4 regions of the Antarctobacter heliothermus genome follow, and region 3 is predicted to be linked to each of the others. Evidence: riboswitches for the same ligand, from Rfam matches in the RefSeq annotation. Region 3 holds a riboswitch; each other region holds the start of a gene.

Region 1 (2,891 bases), 1.7 Mb from region 3:
CATCGGCTTGCCCTTCACGGCAGCATAGCCTTTGACCCGCAGGATGTTCAGCTCTTTTGCCAGACGTTCGATTGCAGCGACCAACGTGGCGGGATCGTCAACCTCGGGCAGGTCCACCACGATGCTTTCGAAATCATCGTGTTCGTGATCGTCATGGGCGTCGTGATGTGAGGGCCGCGCATCCATGTCGTCCTCTGCCGCCGCCTCCAGACCCAGGATCACGCGCGGGTCGATCACCCCCTCGGCGACCTCGATCACCGGCAACGGGCGTGGTGCCTCGGCGGCGATGAGCGCCTTGGCCCGCGCCACGCCCTCAGGCCCTGCAAGATCGGGTTTGGTCAACAAAATGATGTCCGCGCAGGCGATTTGATCCTCAAATACTTCGGAAAGTGGGGTTTCGTGGTCGATGCTATCATCTGCCAACCGCTGCGCGTCGACCCGTGCCACGTCCGGCGCAAACCGACCAGAGGCCACTGCTTCGGCATCGGCAAGCGCGATCACCCCGTCGACGGTAATCTTGGACCGGATATCCGGCCAGTCGAACGCCTTGAGCAGCGGTTTCGGCAGCGCCAGCCCGGATGTTTCGATCAGGATGTGTTCCGGGCGCGGGTTCAGCGCCATCAGCGCCTCGATCGTCGGGATGAAATCATCCGCCACGGTGCAGCAAATGCACCCGTTGGCCAGTTCCATGATGTTCTCTGCCGGGCAGTCGGGAATGGCACAGCCTTTGAGGATCTCACCGTCCACGCCGACATCGCCGAACTCATTGACCACCACGGCCAACCGCTTGCCGCCAGGGTTCTGGATCAGGTGCGAAATCAGCGTGGTCTTGCCCGAACCGAGAAAGCCGGTGATCACTGTGACGGGAAGTTTGGCGAGATCGGTCATGTCTTGTCCTCTTCGGGCGTGTCGGTCTGCTCGGGCGGGATGCGCGCGATGCAATTGCGTTTGAAATGTTCGGGCCGCGCGCGCCACGGGATCACCCCGTCGCTGGCGGCATGATACAGCGTGACCCCCTCGACCAGCAGGTCCGGATGCGACGTTTCAAGCAGGTTTCCGTAGACATAGGTCCAGCGCGCCGGACCGCCGCGCATGGCGACAGAGCAACCTGAATCGCAGTTTTGCAGGCATTCGACCGGGGTCAGGGTCACGCCCTCGGGAAGATCGCGCGCGGCGATGGCGTCATGCAGGCGCTGGCCCGGCCGCACGCCCTCATCGGGGATTTCTTCACCGCGCCGACATTTCACGCAGACCAGCAGTTCCACCGGCGCGTTCATGGCGTGGCCTTTCGCGGCCCGCAGGATTTCAGGTTCGAATTCATCACGACCTCCTCCGGGGCACCCCGCCCGGTCCACAGTTTCACCTCTCCGATGGCAGGTCTCCTGGCTCGCGGGTCGATGCGCTCTCGCGCCTTCCCGGCCGATCCGGCCAGTGGCACATTGCAAGAACGCTCACCGCTTACAGTTGCGGGGGCAGCCACGGGTTTGAACCGCGTTCCCTGTTTTCCTCCCCGGGCGGGCCCGGGGAACCATCGTGGCAGGCGTGGTGCGCCCTTCTGATCCGCTTGTCAATCGCTCGCAGAGCTCGCGCCCACCGATCATAGCCGCATTGACGATGCCCACATGCAATGCCATGCCTGCCCAACCCCGAGCTTCCGGAGACGCAACATGGACGACACCACCGCCCGCCACACCGAAAAGATGCGCCGCATCAAGGCCGCCCGCGACGAGATGATGAAGACCAAGACCGAAGAAAAAGGTCTGATCATCGTCAACACCGGCAAGGGCAAGGGCAAATCCTCTGCCGGGTTCGGAATGATCATGCGGTGCATCGCGCACCAGATGCCCTGCGCCGTGGTGCAGTTCATCAAAGGGGCGCGCGCCACCGGCGAGGCCACGTTCCTGCGCGAGCGGTTTGTCGACGAATGTCGGCTGTTTGTCACGGGAGAGGGCTTTACCTGGGAAACGCAGGACCGCGACCGCGATATTGCTGCCGCGCAAAACGGATGGGAGATTGCCAAGGCTCAGATCCTTGACCCCGACATCCAGTTTGTCCTTCTGGATGAGATCAATATCGCCCTGCGCAATGACTACCTTGATATTGATGAGGTGGTGGATTTCCTGCTGACGCAGAAACCGCACATGACCCACGTCTGCCTGACGGGCCGCAACGCGAAGCCCGAATTGATCGAGGCCGCCGATCTGGTCACAGAGATGACCTTGCTGAAGCATCCGTTCCGTGACGGGGTGAAAGCGCAGAAAGGCGTGGAGTTCTAAGGCCATGAGCCGTATCGACCGCCTTCCGCCCGCCAGCCCCTGCATCGCGCGCTGCGTGATCGACGAGGCATCGCAACTGTGCACCGGCTGCGCCCGCAGTCTGGATGAGATCGCCGGTTGGGGCAGCGCGTCCGAGGGGTTTCGGTCGGCGGCCTGGGCAGATCTGCCCGCCCGCGCAGCAAGATTGGGGCTGAAGACCCGCCGTCTGTCATGGCAGGGCGATACCCTGCTGGCAGAAACTGCGCGCCGTCTCAGCGATGAGGGCGCACGCCTGATCGCGGGCGTCTGGGGCGCAAGCGGGGAGTTGGTCCGCCTGCCCGGTACGCCCTGCACGGTGCAGATCGGCGACGGCGCACTGAATTTGACGCTGCGCGACGCGGCACTGAGGCTGGAGGCCGCCCGCTACCTGACCGCGTTTGAGATTGACCGCCCAGATGCACCCACGCTGATCGCGCTGGCCGTCCCGGTGGGTCGCGCCATACGCGACGCGCCCGCCGCGCTGACCGCCCTTGGGCCGGATGATGCGGCCCTGCTGACACGCGATGCAGGTGGTCCGCGCTTTGACCTTGGCCTTGGACGGCGCGCGGCGCGATTTACAGTGCGGTGCAACGCGCC
Region 2 (2,891 bases), 570 kb from region 3:
CCGGGATCGTCTTTCCCACCGCTGAGGAAGAGATCAATTCCTGGATCTATGCACAGCCGCAGAACAGTGCGGCCATCCACGGCCATGCCTGGGGCATATGGGCGGGCCTGACCAATCCGGTCGACGGTGAGGGGGCTTTTGCCCGCGTGACCTATCAAACCTGGCTGACCAAGGCGAATGTCATTGCGGTCTTTACCGGCAAAGAGCCACAGAGCCATTTTCAGCTGGGCGAATCCTCGCAGATGTTCCGGCACGGTCTGGTGGACGGGTTTCTGGCCGATGCCGCCTCTGAAAAGAAGGACGGAACAGAGCCCAAGGCCAATGCTGCCGGGATCATCGTAAACGCTGACGTGCTGGAGAACGTGGCCTACAGCCCACCGTCTGCCTCTTATTTGCTGGAAACCGGGACGGGCAAGCCCGAGGTGCTGGACAGGTTGCTGGCCGATGGCGACAAGGTGCAGTTCCCCGACAATGCGGTGAACGTCAAACCGGTCTACAAGCTGATCACCGAGGAGCGGCTGACGGATTGGACCGATGCGGATGGACGGACGCGCAAGCTCTATGCCTTTACCGCGTGGCCCGGTGTTCCAGATTTGACCAACTGGACGCCTGACATGAAAGAGGGCGGCTATCCCGAAACGCTGTGGCAGCAATGCGTCTACGTCGACATGGACCTGAAAGGGCCAACCACCTCAACCGGCGTGGATGTGAATTGCAAAAGCCCCGGTGCCGGCAACATCTATTCCATCGACGATTTTATCGCCGTGGATCTCAAGGCGCAGAATGCCGCCTTTGTGAACAAGACCACCGGCGAGACCGAGGAAATCGGCGGCGATGGCCCGGCGATTGCGTTGCTGGTGGCGATGCATGTCACCTCACGCGAGACGACACAGTGGACATGGCAGACTTTCTGGTGGGAGGCGGATGCCGCGCACCCCAATACCCCCTCCAGCGCGGCGATTGCAGCGGCGCGTCCTTCGCCCCTTACGTCGCAGGCTGCGCATTACGCTATGGCCCCGGCCTATTCGATGCTGGTTCCGGCACAGCCGCTGGTGGGCGGCAAGAACGTCGGAGAATTGGTAACAGCGTTCAACCCCTATCTTGAGGCGGGCTTTGGCACGCCGATTATTTCGATCATGGAAACGGTCCAGACCCCGGATGGCAAGGGGGCGTGGACAACCACGACCACGGACATGGGAATCCAGACCAACTGCATGACCTGTCATGGCCTTGCGGCCTGGGGCGGGCGCGGATCCAACTATGCGGCCAATTTCTATGTGCCCCGGGATTACTGGGTTTTTGACACGGCCCTGGATGTGGATTTCGCGTGGTCGGTTGAGGCAATTGGAAATGCAATCAAGGCGATGGGGGCCAAAGACGACTGAGCACCTTAAGTTGTCCGAACAAAAGCAGGCGCGACATTGGGCGCCTGCTTTTGCCAATGAAGACGGATCGCGGGTTGTCGCGTTTGCCGTTTCACAGCAATCTGCCGCCGTCAGGTGCCCTGCTACGGGGAGAATCGGGAAGCTGGTTTAACTCCAGCGCGGGCCCGCCGCTGTAAGGGGGACGGAACGCACAAGTGCCACTGGGCTTTCCCGGGAAGGTGTGCGTTTCGACAGATCCCAAGCCAGAAGACCGGCCTGACGACATGGACCAACGCCTGGAAAGCGTCTGGTCGCAGTCACTTGCGAGGCCGCACATGTCCGATCCCCTGATCGCTCCCGAAAGGGCGCGCCAATTCACGCCAGCCGAACGCCGGGCGCTGTACGATGTCATCAATGCGCGCCGCGATGTGCGCAATGAGTTCCTGCCGGATCCGATCGCTCCTGACATGCTGCGCCGGGTGTTAGAGGCCGCCCATGCTGCGCCGTCGGTCGGGTTTATGCAGCCGTGGAATTTTATCCTCATCCGTAATGCCGCGCGGCGGCAGGCGGTACACGCGGCCTTTGCAGAGGCAAATGCCGAGGCGCAAGCCATGTTCGATGGTGAAAAGCGAAATAAATACGCGGGGTTGAAGCTCGAAGGTATTCTGAAATCACCACTGAACATAGCTGTAACCTGTGACCGTTCGCGCGGCGGAAAGGTGGTGTTGGGGCGCACCCATAACCGCGACATGGATCTGTATTCCACGGTCTGCGCGGTGCAGAACCTGTGGCTTGCGGCGCGGGCAGAAGGACTGGGCGTTGGCTGGGTCAGTATCTTTCGGCAAGAGGACTTGCGCGGTTTGCTGAGTTTGCCAGACACGGTCGAAGTGGTGGCCTATCTGTGCGTCGGGCACATCGACGAATGCTTTACCCAACCGGAATTGCAGGCACGGGGTTGGCGGCACAAGCTGTCCCTGGATGATCTGATTATGGACGACCACTGGCAATCAAATGCCCCTGTCGAACGAGATGTATGAGGCGTGGCACTGCGCGGGCTTTCCTTTCCCTGCCGCCCATGCGATAGGGACGCGCCAACCGATCCCTCCCAAGGAGTGCCCCCATGGAGATTCGCGAGGCTTTGACCTTCGATGACGTTCTGCTTGTTCCTGCGGCCTCAAGCGTGTTGCCGTCCACCGCTGACACGCGGACCAAGGTCACCAATTCCATCGCCCTTAATATCCCGCTGCTGAGTTCCGCAATGGACACAGTGACCGAAAGCCGTATGGCCATTACGATGGCGCAGGCAGGCGGCATGGGTGTGATCCACAAAAACCTCGGGATTGAGGAACAGGCGCGCGAAGTGCGCCGGGTCAAACGCTTTGAAAGCGGGATTGTTTACAACCCGGTCACGCTGCGGCCCAACCAGACTTTGGGCGACGCACGGTTGCTGACCGAACGGTACGGGTTCACTGGTTTTCCGGTGATTGACGAAAATCACCGTGTTCTGGGCATCGTCACCAACCGCGA
Region 3 (2,891 bases):
ACAAGCGCAACGTACCAGTTGGTGTTTCGGCTGGACGAGACGCAGCTTTGGCATCTGTTGGTGCCACCCGGGCCTGCCTTGCAGGCCGACCTGTCGCGGTTGGTTCAGGCCCGTGGGCACGACACACTGGATGCGCTGGACAAGGCCCGCGCCGGATCGCCGCGCATGGTGATGATGGACTTTCTCCTTGGGGCAAGGGACTGGGACGGCGCGGGCGGCGCGCGGGCCTTGCGCGCACTGGACCTTGATCATGTGCCCCACCAGCTGCGCCGGGCCGAGGGTGCGCTGATGGCCGATTATCTCCGTCGGACAATCGACCGGATTGGCATTGTCTACTGGCAAGAGATCCCCGACGATCCGGCCCGCCCGCAACCCTATGTGTACTACAAGCACCCGTTGGGCAGCCTCACCATCGCCCCTACGCGCATCAAGGACGTGGACGGCGGTCCGGTCTCGAGGCTCTGGCGGTTTTCGCGCAACACGTTGGAGTCCCTGCCCGCGCTGGACAAGGCACTGGAGCGGATGCCACTGGCCCCCGGACAGACGGCATCGCAGCCGCTGTCACGGTATTTCGCCACCCGGCAGGCAGTTCTAGCGCGAGTCGACGGATTGCAGCGCCGCATGTTCGGGCTGGAAATCTGGCAATGGGTCGGGCTGGCGGGTTATCTGCTGGCGATGGCCGGCACACTGTCGTTGGCTTGGCACGCGGCGCGGACGCTGGGAACCGACCGGGGGACCATCGCGTCTTCTGTTGCCCGGATGGCCGGACCGGCGGGGATGTTGGTGGTTGCGCTGCTGTTTCTGGACGCCAGTGAACGGTTGGGACTGACATTGCGGGCCTTTGGCCCTGTGTCGGCGCTGTCGGCGATCCTGCTGATCCTCGCCATAGCGGCACTGGCCTATCGAGCCGTGTCGCTGATCCATGACGCGCTGATGGCGCGCGCCACGCTGACCCGCGCCTATACCGACGAGATTGTCCTGTCGCTCGCGCAGGGTCTGCTGAAACTGCTGATCATCGTGGGGGCGATCATTGCCTGCGCGGATGTGGTGGGGCTGCCCTATGAGGGCGTTTTGACGGGTTTGGGCATCGGTGGCGTCGCAGTGGCCTTTGCGGCGCGTGAGACCGTGTCGAACATCTTGGGCGGCGCGATCCTGTTGTCGGACCGCCCCTTCCGCAAGGGCGACATGATCGAGGCGGCAGGCGTCTTCGCGGTGATAGAGACGGTTGGCCTGCGCTCGACCCGGCTGCGGACGATGGACAACACGCTGATGATCATGCCCAACGCGCAGCTGTCGGATCAGGTGATCGTCAACTGGGACAACCGACAGCGGCGCAAGGTTCAAATGATAATCGGGCTGACCTTTGATACCCCGCGCGACCGGCTGGAAGGCTTTGTCGCGCGGTTGAAGGAGGTATATTGCAACCAGCCCGATGCGGACACCGACGATGTCACCATCGGGATAAAGTCACTAGGACCGCAAAGCGTCGACATCGAACTTTGGGGCCACTTCAAGGTTTTCACTTATGACGCGCAGGTGGCCGCGCAACAGGCGCTGATCCTCGACATCCTGTCGCTGGCCAAGGAGATGAATGTCGACTTTGCCTTTCCCACGCGAATGGTGCATCTGGCGGCGCTGCCACCCACGTCGGAGCAAGATGCCCACGCGTGATGGGCACACGCGCAGCGGTGTCCCCTCCCCTTTCTCATAGCAACAGACGCCGATTGCGCGCCCCTCCGCGCCGCTGTGGGCGCGGCAATGTCAGATCCAGCGCGCGCCCCGGATGGCGCAGCGATGTGTCCAGCAGCCCGCAAAAGACCGCCACCGCCGGATCGGTTCGAACAAAGGGCTGCGCCCGTAACCAAGCGCGCACTGCCTCTGCCTCATAGCTGGCACATCCGGGCAGGCCGCCCAGCCATTGCATGTATCCCATGCAGGCCAATTCAAACGCCCTTTCCGGGGTCTCTACCCGGCATTGCAATTGTGTCAGGATTAGTTCGATCGACATCGCGCCCTCCGCGCCAAGGGCGGGAAGCGGTTTGGATCAGCGATGTCAGCGGGCGGTGAAACGCCATGGGGCCTCGCATCTCCGGAGCACCCCGCCCGGGTTGAGTGAAAAACGGACCCGGATGGGCCCGACGATGGCAGGTCTCCTGACTTGCGGGTCAAGGCACAGTCCCGAACCTTCCCGGACCGAGGGTCCAGTGGCGTTTACGGGATGGCTCGCCGCTTACAGTTGCGGGGGCAGTCACGGCATTGGGGCCCTGCCCCGCACCGTATTCCCTATTCGACCGCGCAGAACGCGGTCACCATCGTCGCCAGAGTGGCGCAGCCGAACGGGCCGGTCAAGCCTGCGCCGCGCCGATATGGTCAAGAGTCACGTCGCCGGTTAAGGAGGAATCGTCCCACCCCATGCGCGGGGCCGGTCAACCGACACGTTGCGCCCTGTCTGGGGTACGCACCAAATGCGGAGAATGCCGTATGGCCATATCTGGGTTTCCCTCTGCGCCTTCCCGCAGTTCCTACGATGTCATCATCATCGGCGGGGCGATCATGGGATCGGCGACCGCGTGGTTCCTGACTGAAAACCCGGATTTCGACGGCAGCGTTTTGGTGGTCGAACGCGACCCCAGCTATGCCATGTGCTCAACCGCGCATACCTATTCCTGCATCCGGCAACAGTTTTCCGATCCGCTGAATGTGCGAATCTCGCAATTCACCGCCGAATTCATCAAAGATTTGCCCGACCGGATCGGCGATGCCCGCGCGCCGCGCCTGTCGGTTCAGAACTTTGGCTATCTCTATCTTGCCGACAACGAGGGCTTTGCCGATCAACTGCGGGGCAACGCGCAGATACAACGCGCCGCCGGAGCCGGGACCGAGTTGTTGAC
Region 4 (2,891 bases), 1.6 Mb from region 3:
CGCCCGGAGCGTAGTCATGCACGATACCGTCACACATCACCTGCCCGCCACGATCCTCGGCAAAGCACCCTTGATCGTCCGATCCGTACAGTTCCACCACCAGAGTCGCCCCGCCCCGGTTGATGATATCCTCTGCCTTGATCACATGGGTGTGCATCGGTGACAGCTGATCCTGCCGGGAAATCAGCAGCTTTTCGGCGTAGCACATGCCGCGCCCGCCGGTCAGATCCGACAACAGCCCGTTGCGCAGGGTGAACAGAAACAGCCCCATCTCATCGAACCGCCCTTCGCCATAGTCGGTGATGTCCCAACCACAGCGCGAATCGATGACATGACGCGCCGCCCCGGCCTGTGCCACAAACGCCTCTGGCGACCACTGCGCAAAGGGCGGCAACGCAAAACCATGCCGTCGGATCAGGGCGTCCGCCTCTGTCATGATGGCATTGATGCGTGAGCGTTTCATGGCCTCTCCCCCGTCCAGAATGGCAGTCCTGTGTCCAGCTATCGACCGCATCCCGTCCCTCGTCAACCGGCGCGTCAACCGACCCGTCAACTGGCCGTCTCCATGCCGCACCCAAGCCCTGCCGTGTCGCTTTGTCCATTGCCCCGACGCAGACCATCTGTCAGACACGACCCCGTGACCGGTCCCGAAGACGCGTTCTTCGGGGGAAAGAGGGAATGCCGTGCCGCGCGCGTCTTGCGCGCCTAACCGGCAGCTGCCCCCGCAACTGTAAGCGGAGAGTCCGGGCCAAGACGCCACTGGAGAAATCCGGGAAGGCAGGCCCAGACACTGACCCGCCAGCCAGGAGACCTGCCGGACACCCGTCGCCCGCAAAAGGGCTGCGGTTTCCACCGGACGACGGGGTAAGCGTCTGGCCTTCGTCGCCCGGACTCCGTCCCGGTCCCGACATTGGCCGTCTCTTCCTGCCGTCCGTCACGCTCTGCGCCGGGGATGGCGCACAAGGACAAGGACGGCAATTGTGACTCTACTTCCCACTTTGAAACCCGCATTGGCATTGGCCTGTATGACGGTGCCAGCGGCGGCACCCGCGCATTTCCTGCTGGAATACACCGTCGACACGATGATCGAACGTCCCGGCGATGTGCCGGTGAAACTGGTGTTCTGGCATCCGTTCGAAAACGGTCATGTCATGGACCTTGCCCGCCCGCGCGAGTTTTTCATGCTTCACCGCGGGGAACGGACAGACCTGCTCGACACGCTGGAGCCCGTCACCTTTACCGGGCCAACCAACGGCGGTGCGGCCTACAAGGGCAGCGTGCCGGTCAAACGCGCCGGTGACTATGTGCTGGTGACAGTGCCAGAGCCGTATTTCGAGGAAACCGAAGATATCTACATCCAGCAGATCACCAAGTCGTTCCTCAATCGCGGGACGATGCCGACCGACTGGATGACTCCGGTGGGTCTGCCGGTCGAGATTGTGCCGCTGAACAAACCCTACAACATCCTCACCGGGTCGACCTTTACCGGGCAGGTTCTGGCCGATGGCAAACCCGTCGCCGGTGCCGAGATCGAGATCGAGTATATGGCCGCAGAGCCGGACATGGACAGCAGCAGCGCCTCGGCCCCCGTCACCACCCCGCCCCCCGGCGGCGCAGTTGTGGCGATCTCGGATTTGAACGGCTATTTCACCTTTGGCGTGCCGCGTGCCGGTTACTGGGGCTTTGCCGCCCTCGGGGCCGGGCCAGAGACCGAGCATGAGGGCAAAGAGCTGAGCCAGGACGCGGTGATCTGGATTCGCGCCTGGGATCTGGACTGAGCCATGCACATCGTTGACGGAGCCCTGTCCAACCCCGTCGCCATCGGCGGTGCCGTGGCCGCAGCGGGTGGTATCGCTCTTGGGCTGCGCAATCTGCCGCTGGAACGGATTCCGGCGGCGGGGGTGCTGTCGGCGGCGTTCTTTGTGGCCTCGCTGATCCATGTGCCCATTGGCCCGTCTTCGGTGCATCTTATCCTCAATGGTCTGGCCGGGTTGATCCTCGGCTGGGCCGCCTTTCCCACGCTCTTTGTCGGGCTGCTGCTTCAAGCGGTGTTCTTTGGCTTTGGCGGGGTGACGGTGCTGGGCATCAACACCGTGAACATCGCGCTGCCCGCCGTGCTGGTCGGTCTGGCCATCCGGCCGCTAATCCCGCGCAGCGGTCCGGTGATGGCTGCGCTGCTGGGTGGCTTTGCCGGCGCGCTGGCCATTGCGCTGACCACCTTGGGGGTGGCGTTGTCGCTGATGATGACGGGACAGGAATTCCTCGCCGCCGCCCACCTGATCTTTGTCGCGCATCTGCCCGTCATCGTGATCGAGGGGCTGCTGACCGGCTTTGCGGTGCTGCTGGCGCGCAAGGTCAAACCTGATCTGTTCACCGCACTCAAGGGGGCCGCGCCATGACACGCCTCATGCTGATCCTGACCCTCTGCGCCCTGCCGCTGCCCGCCTTGGCGCATAAGGTCATCGCCTCGGTCTTTCCCTCCGGCACCGCCATCGAGGGCGAGATCGGCTTTTCCAACGGGGCTATGGCCCCCAACCTGCCGGTGCAGATCTACGGCCCCGACGGCGCGCTGCTGGGCGAGACCGTCACCGACGCCGAAGGCTTCTTTCTCTACACCCCCACCACCGCCGTCACCCATACCTTCCGCGCCGACCTTGGCGCGGGCCATGTCGCCGACACCACCATGCCCGCCGATGAGGTCGCCGCGATCCTTGGCGTCCAACCCGTCGACACCCCGCCACCCGCGACACCGCAAACCGCCGCCCCCCTCGCGGGCCTCAGCGCCGCCGACCGGGCCGAAATCGCCCGCATCGTCCGCGATGAAATGCGCCCCCTGCGCCGCGAAATCGCCGCCTACCGTGAGAAAAACGACCTGCAAACCATCCTCGGCG

What was found. A riboswitch is a leader RNA that binds a small molecule or an ion and turns the genes downstream of it on or off. The one in region 3 is predicted to bind cobalamin.
Region 1: another riboswitch for cobalamin. It lies ahead of ANTHELSMS3_RS12500 (DUF1636 family protein); the one in region 3 lies ahead of ANTHELSMS3_RS20245 (hypothetical protein).
Region 2: another riboswitch for cobalamin. It lies ahead of bluB (5,6-dimethylbenzimidazole synthase); the one in region 3 lies ahead of ANTHELSMS3_RS20245 (hypothetical protein).
Region 4: another riboswitch for cobalamin. It lies ahead of ANTHELSMS3_RS12595 (DUF4198 domain-containing protein); the one in region 3 lies ahead of ANTHELSMS3_RS20245 (hypothetical protein).

The regions. Positions count from the first base shown of each region.
Region 1 is NZ_CP022540.1:2,616,086-2,618,976, reverse strand. It holds gene cobW (cobalamin biosynthesis protein CobW) at 1-888, opposite strand, end outside; gene ANTHELSMS3_RS12500 (DUF1636 family protein) at 885-1,277, opposite strand; cobalamin riboswitch at 1,356-1,548, opposite strand; gene cobO (cob(I)yrinic acid a,c-diamide adenosyltransferase) at 1,668-2,276, shown strand; gene ANTHELSMS3_RS12490 (DUF1289 domain-containing protein) at 2,281-2,891, shown strand, end outside.
Region 2 is NZ_CP022540.1:3,701,237-3,704,127, reverse strand. It holds gene ANTHELSMS3_RS17565 (hypothetical protein) at 1-1,385, shown strand, start outside; cobalamin riboswitch at 1,481-1,658, shown strand; gene bluB (5,6-dimethylbenzimidazole synthase) at 1,700-2,401, shown strand; gene guaB (IMP dehydrogenase) at 2,485-2,891, shown strand, end outside.
Region 3 is NZ_CP022540.1:4,268,149-4,271,039, forward strand. It holds gene ANTHELSMS3_RS20240 (mechanosensitive ion channel family protein) at 1-1,671, shown strand, start outside; gene ANTHELSMS3_RS20245 (hypothetical protein) at 1,706-2,008, opposite strand; cobalamin riboswitch at 2,127-2,329, opposite strand; gene ANTHELSMS3_RS20250 (NAD(P)/FAD-dependent oxidoreductase) at 2,482-2,891, shown strand, end outside.
Region 4 is NZ_CP022540.1:2,634,864-2,637,754, reverse strand. It holds gene ANTHELSMS3_RS12600 (D-lyxose/D-mannose family sugar isomerase) at 1-463, opposite strand, end outside; cobalamin riboswitch at 626-833, shown strand; gene ANTHELSMS3_RS12595 (DUF4198 domain-containing protein) at 1,026-1,778, shown strand; gene cbiM (cobalt transporter CbiM) at 1,782-2,399, shown strand; gene ANTHELSMS3_RS12585 (cobalt ABC transporter permease) at 2,396-2,891, shown strand, end outside.